Regions from separate parts of the Paenibacillus taichungensis genome, predicted to be linked through region 1. Evidence: riboswitches for the same ligand, from Rfam matches in the RefSeq annotation. Region 1 holds a riboswitch; the other holds the start of a gene.
What was found. Region 1 has a riboswitch for glycine ahead of gcvT (glycine cleavage system aminomethyltransferase GcvT). Riboswitches for the same ligand answer to the same signal wherever they lie in the genome.
Positions count from the first base shown of each region.

Region 1 (3,422 bases):
CGTAAATGAAAACGGTATCTTCTACAACGAAATGAAAACCTACTTCCGTCATGAACGTTGATGACAAGATTTAAATTTAAAGGATTGTTCCATATTTAAACCCGTATATTGATCGAAACCTGTTATTCCCTTTCATGTATCATACCCACGAATTGCCCCATTTTAATGACAAATGAAATTGTAAATTTATTCTATTTAAATGAGCTGTTCCTACCTCATTTAGAAATGATGATGAAACATGTTAGATTGATATTTATTTCATCTAATTAGTCTAATTCATCGAGTAACAACGAAAAAGCGCAATGACCTCATCCTGATTCAGATGAGGCAATTGCGCCTAAGTATTCTCCGAATAAGCAATATCACCATTCGGATCTATAATCATCGATTCATTTTATTACCTTAAAAAAACTTTTGCATCAAGCTAAAACTCTATCCAATCGGTGAATTGTACCTTAATATTATTCCGTATGTTTACGATACGCATCCGCGTTCATCAACGTGGAAAGTGCTGCTGTCAGGTCGCCCTCAACACGAATCTCGATCATCCAGCCTTCCTCATATGGAGAGTTGTTAACCAGCTCCGGGGAATCCTGCAATGCATCATTCACAGCAATAATCGTTCCACTGACAGGAGAAAACAAATCCGAAACGGTTTTGACGGATTCAATCGTTCCAATGCCGTCTTCCGCTTTTACATCCGATTCCAGGTCAGGCAATTCCACAAACACAATGTCACCCAGCTGATGCTGCGCGAACTCGGTAATACCAATACGTACGGTATCCTCCCCTACGGTCTGCACCCATTCGTGCTCTTCACTGTACAGGAAATCACTTTTCAATTCGCTCATCGATATCCGCCTCGCTTTTCATTAATGAGTGCATGCGTTTCTTTGACCTTAACCTTTTTCCCAGAACATAGCGTATGATATTTTCGATTCAAATGTCAAGATACCTCACAATTTATTTGTTTTTCTTCCTTATATACCTGTAACTCAAATGCACTCTCCCTACATATAATGGTGAATATTAGAAAAGTAAGCGCACTCTTTATAAATAGACGAACGTTATGAAACGAATTAAAAATATCATTCGGCTTTTTTATTCATTTCTATGATATCGTTCTTGACATCAATAGTCGATTCAGGCTTTAATGAGAGTAGTAAATGTGTTTAATTGGTCTATGCAATACCCGCGGATGAATGTAAAGGGAGAGATTACCCTTGACACCCGAATCAGGGTGTACATGCGGTAACGCCGAAGGAGTAAACCACCGACAAGCGGAGGTGAATCTCTCAGGCAAAAGGACTTTTACGGGACGCAACTCTGGAGAGCATCTAATCGCCCTGTGTGGGCGTTATGATCACCCAAGGGGAAACCTGCTGCATCATGCGGCGGGGTAACTCTCAGGTACCAAGGACAGAGCCTAAGAATACAGCGTGCTTCTGGCATGCCGATTCTTTGGCCTGTCCTTTTCCTTTTTCCCAAAAAAACGAAAACAGGTTATAGAGCGGCGCTGCCTATCGCGTCCTTACCTTACTTTTATAATAAAATATGATGCCAGATTCATTGATCCATGGTTATACACTCGGCCGGTTGACGGCCCATGACGAGGTGATTGGATGTCCGATTTGCTTAGAACCCCACTCTTTCCACTCTATCAGCAATATGAAGGCGTACGATGCATTGATTTTGGTGGCTGGGAGCTCCCGGTACAATTCAGCGGAATTCAGAAAGAGCATGAAGCGGTGCGAGAACGTGCTGGATTATTTGATGTATCCCACATGGGCGAATTCACCGTACAAGGTGAACACGCAGAAGCTTTTTTACAGCACATGACCACTAATGATGTAACAACACTCGTTACCGGTCAGGCCCAATATACGTTAATGTGTTATCCGGATGGTGGCGTGGTCGATGATCTGCTGATTTATAAACTGAAAGACCAGCAATATATGCTGGTGGTTAACGCCTCCAACATCGATAAGGACTGGGCATGGCTGCAACAGCACATGATGCCTGGCGTAACGATGACCAATGATTCGGATCAAACAGCGCTACTTGCTCTGCAAGGTCCGCTGGCAGTAGATATTCTCAGAACGGTGACAGACACGGATGTGTCTTCGATTGAGCCTTTCCGCTTTGTGGCAAATGCGAAGGTATGCGGCGTTACATTGCTGTTATCCCGTACCGGATATACGGGTGAAGATGGCTTTGAGCTCTACGTTCCTGCGGAACAAGCCGCTGCGGTCTGGAACGGATTGATGCAAGCCGGAGAAGCTCACGGACTTGTTCCCACAGGACTGGGTGCCCGGGATACGCTGCGCTTTGAAGCCAAGCTGCCCCTGTATGGACAGGAATTGTCTGCAACTATCTCACCGCTGGAGGCTGGCGTTGGCATGTTTGTGAAGTTAAATGCAGGACCGTTTATCGGACATGAAGCCTTGTTGCAGCAAAAAAATGATGGACCTGCCCGCAAGCTGGTCGGGATCGAAGTACTGGAGCGCGGCATTCCTCGCCCTCATTATCCCATTTACGCCGAAGGTGTGCAGATTGGTGAAGTGACCACAGGGACTCAGTCGCCTACGTTGAAACGTAATCTGGGGCTGGCCTTGATCGACAGCAAATATGCTGCACTAGGTACCCCGCTGGAGATTGAGATTCGTGGCAAGAAACTAAAAGCCGAGGTCGTGAAGACCCCTTTTCATAAACGGACACGTGCGCCAAAGACACCTACTCAAGGAGCTGATCAAGCATGAGCAAGCATCGCTACATTCCCATGACCGAGCAGGATCAGAGTGCCATGTTGGCAACCATCGGCGTGGAAACGATTGAAGATCTGTTCCATGACATTCCACAGGAGATTCGCTATCAGGGTGAACTGCCTGTTTCCTCCAAACTCGATGAATATGCACTGACACGTCATATGTCGAAGCAAGCGGCAGCGAATGCCAACTTCGAGACACACGCCAGTTTCCTGGGTGCAGGTATTTATGATCACCACGTACCTTCCGTCATTAATCATGTCATCTCCCGTTCCGAGTTCTATACCGCCTATACACCTTATCAACCCGAGATCAGCCAAGGAGAATTGCAGGCGATTTTCGAGTTTCAATCCTACATCTGTGAGTTGACAGGTATGGCTGTAGCCAATGCCAGTATGTACGATGGTGCGACTGCATTTGCGGAAGCAGGCAATCTGGCCGCAGCGGCAACCCGCCGCAAACAACTGATTGTGTCACGCACCGTGCACCCTGAATCCCGTCAGGTATTGCAAGCTTATGCTCACGGCCTCAATCTGGAGATTGTTGAGATTGGATATCAAAATGGTGTAACAGACTGGGATGCCCTGCAAGCCGCCGTGTCCGATGACACCGCAGCCGTCATGATCCAGAGCCCGAACTTCTTCGGCGCCGTGGAAA
Region 1 is NZ_CP194720.1:636,032-639,453, reverse strand. It holds gene gcvH (glycine cleavage system protein GcvH) at 462-851, opposite strand; glycine riboswitch at 1,199-1,321, shown strand; glycine riboswitch at 1,325-1,425, shown strand; gene gcvT (glycine cleavage system aminomethyltransferase GcvT) at 1,623-2,759, shown strand; gene gcvPA (aminomethyl-transferring glycine dehydrogenase subunit GcvPA) at 2,756-3,422, shown strand, end outside.

Region 2 (3,422 bases), 2.0 Mb from region 1:
TTTGATCAGCTCAGGGGCATTTATTACCGGCCCGGCAGTTGCAGGAGTGATGCTGTTATATTTATCTCCGGCAGCAGCCATTTATGCCAATGCGGTTTCCTTTGCTGCTTCTGCGTTGATTCTAATGTTTCTTCCCAAACTGGGCATTGGAGAACAGAATATAGGGACGGGAAGCAGGCTGACCCCTCGGATGATTGCCCAGGATTGGAGAGCTGTACTGAGCTTCAGCCGAAAGTCGGGCTACGTGGTCGGTATATATGCCCTGTTCCAGATTATTCTGGTGGTCGGCATGTCGCTGGATGCTCAGGAAGTGGTGTTTATCCGTCAGGTGATGAACCTGCCTGAATCACAGTACGGAGCATTAATGAGTATCACCGGCATCGGTTATTTGGCAGGTTCCATGCTGGTTTGGATGTTCGCCAAACATTTGCCGGTCCGTCACATGATGGGTGGCGGTGTACTTCTGGTTGCGCTTGGTTATTTCCTGTTCGCCCGTTCATTCTCGTTTGAACTGGCGGCTGTTGCCTTTATTCTGCTCGGTCTGTGCTCCGCACTGGCGAATACCGGCCTGGTTACCTTTTATCAAAATAATATCCCTGTCGATCTGATGGGGCGAATGAGCAGTGTACTTGGACTTGTGTTAAGTGTGCTACAGGTGGCTTCCATTTTGATTGCAGGGGTAATAGCAGAGCAGTTGTCGCTTCGTATGGTATATACAGTTGTATCTGGGGTCATGCTGTTAGCTGCGTTGGGATTGTGGGTGACGAGCATGTTTCCTTCCCGAAGCAGGTATTACGATGAACCGGCGAAGCCCAAGGCGATGGTGGGGTGACAGGCAGAAATACGGCAATTCTAGTACAGAATAAAGGTTGCCTGAATACCCGAACCGTTCAGTGGAACATAACATAAATAGTATTAAACACAGATATTGGCTAATAGAAAATGAACAATGTATGCGCTTTCGAGATGAAACGCATTAACACATTCATGTGATGAAAGTTTACAGTTTGTTCGTTTATCTTGTGTATAAAATGGAAAAAAGCAAATATTCGCAAAGAAATCGTTAAGTTTGTTGACACTGATCTTCCGGTCGATTAATCTTAATGAGAAAGTATTAAAAACTTCAATTATCGTTCTGGTACAAGATCAGAATGGTTCCATACAGCGAATGATAGCGAGCGGGAGAGACCTGGGCATGTCGAGTAAAATGACAGCTGTCGGGCACCGAAGGAGCAAGCTGCTACGCACCCGGCGCAGCGGTTAATCTCTCAGGTAAATGTACCATCGTTGGACGCAACTCTGGAGAGTGCGCGAACTGCGCCACCCAAGGGGTATATGATCAAGCAGCACGGTGTGCAGGGTGACATCACCTGTGAATACAGGGATGCATCGATTCGCCGCGCTGCTTATCATGAAACTCTCAGGTATCGAGGACAGAGAGAGGGCCTAGGGCCTTCTTCTGTCCTTTTCTTATGTCATCATTCAGTAATAAAGGAACATTATGGGTGTACGTCTGGATGAAAATGACGATTATAAATGGAGGGTTTGCGATGCGTTTTAAAGACGTTTTTTCAATTATTGGTCCGTCCATGACAGGTCCATCAAGTTCACATACGGCTGGAGCGGCAAGATTGGGGCGAATTGCCCGTCAGTGGCTGGGATGCACGCCTGAACGCGCTCGATTAACTCTATACGGCTCGTTTGCTGATACGTATCAGGGGCATGGTACGGATCTTGCGTTGATCGGTGGCCTGCTTGATTATGTGACTGATGATCCACGTATACCGGATGCAGAACAATATGCAGAGGAAGCGGGTATGGAGGTAGAGTTTTTCACAAGCGGCCTGCCTGCTCCTCATCCGAATACGGTCAAGATTGAACTATGGCACGGAGACCGCCAATGTTCACTAATCGGTGCTTCCATCGGCGGTGGTAGTGTATCGGTGCATGCATTGAATGATTTTCGTGTACAGATCAGCGGAGAGTTCCCCACACTTGTACTTCGCCATTCGGACAAAGCAGGGGTGCTCGCTTCGGTAACCTCCACCATCAGTTCGTCCGGGGTGAACATCGGGTACATGCAAGTGGATCGGAAAGCCCGGGATGGTGAAGCACTGACAGCGATGGAGATGGATGGTGTGCCGAATCCTGAGATGTTGAACCGTCTGCGGTCGCTGGATCATATGCTGGACATTCGCGTGATTGATTTGAAGAGAGGGGTCGAGCCTGATGCGGTTTAAACATCTACATGAACTGAATACCATCTGTACAGCAGAGTCCAAGACCATTGCCGAGCTGATGATCGAAGAGCAGGTTCAGGAGACGAATATCCCGGAAGTGGATGTTGTGCGGCAGATGTCGGATTACTATCAGGTGATGAAGGAAGCTGTACACAAAGGGCTAACAGAAGATACAACATCACGCAGCGGCTTGACTGGCGGAGACGGCAAAAAAATGGCTGAGTACATTCGTAAAGGCGAGACTTGTTCTGGAGATGCCTCTGCACTGGCCATGGCGTATGCCCTTTGTGTATCGGAAGTGAATGCCTCGATGGGCCGGATTGTAGCCACACCGACAGCTGGCTCCTGCGGCATCATTCCGGGTGTATTTATCAGCTCCCAGGAGCGTTTTGGCTGGAGTGACGAGCATCTGGTGAACGGTCTGTTCTGTGCGGGAGCGATCGGTTATGTCATTGCCAACAACTCATTTATCTCAGGTGCCGAGGGTGGCTGTCAGGCTGAAGTGGGTTCTGCGATCGGTATGGCCGCTGGAGCCATGGTGGAGCTGCGTGGAGGGACGCCGGAGCAAGTGGTTCATGCAGTTGGCCTCGCGTTAAAAAATACACTAGGGCTCATCTGCGATCCTGTCGCAGGCCTCGTGGAAATCCCTTGCATCGTCCGTAACGGACTGGGTGCCGTAACTGCGCTGGCTGCGGCCGACATGGCGCTGGCCGGGGTACGAAGTGCCATTCCTTCTGACGAAGTCATTGATGTCATGCTGGAAGTGGGCAGTGCGATGCCGAGCAGGCACCGTGAAACGGCCCAAGGTGGGCTTGCCCAAACACCGACAGGACGGAAAATGATGGAGAAGCTTGCTAAACCAAAGGCGAAGCGTGCGGAGCCTGAGACTGAAGCTGAGTCTCCTAATGAAAATGAACCGGAAGCCAAGGCATAACGCCTTTGGCCTGAAATCAATTTTAACTTGGTGTGCCTTTTAATATAAAAAAAGGTGATGAGCTCCCATCTTGATACGAAAAGCCGATACGAATTCTTCCTGGTGAAGAAGCGTATCGGCTTTTTTTGCTTTTGCCCACAAAGAAAATAGGTATTGACGTTTATATATCGATTAGATATATTATTAACTGTCATATATCAATACGATATATAGGACGGAGAAAAAGTTATAGAACTTAAGGAGATGGA
Region 2 is NZ_CP194720.1:5,547,437-5,550,858, reverse strand. It holds gene ACR1R9_RS24960 (MFS transporter) at 1-832, shown strand, start outside; glycine riboswitch at 1,170-1,293, shown strand; glycine riboswitch at 1,298-1,439, shown strand; gene sdaAB (L-serine ammonia-lyase, iron-sulfur-dependent subunit beta) at 1,551-2,240, shown strand; gene sdaAA (L-serine ammonia-lyase, iron-sulfur-dependent, subunit alpha) at 2,230-3,174, shown strand.
Region 2: linked by a shared signal. The riboswitch ahead of sdaAB (L-serine ammonia-lyase, iron-sulfur-dependent subunit beta) and the one ahead of gcvT (glycine cleavage system aminomethyltransferase GcvT) in region 1 are both predicted to bind glycine.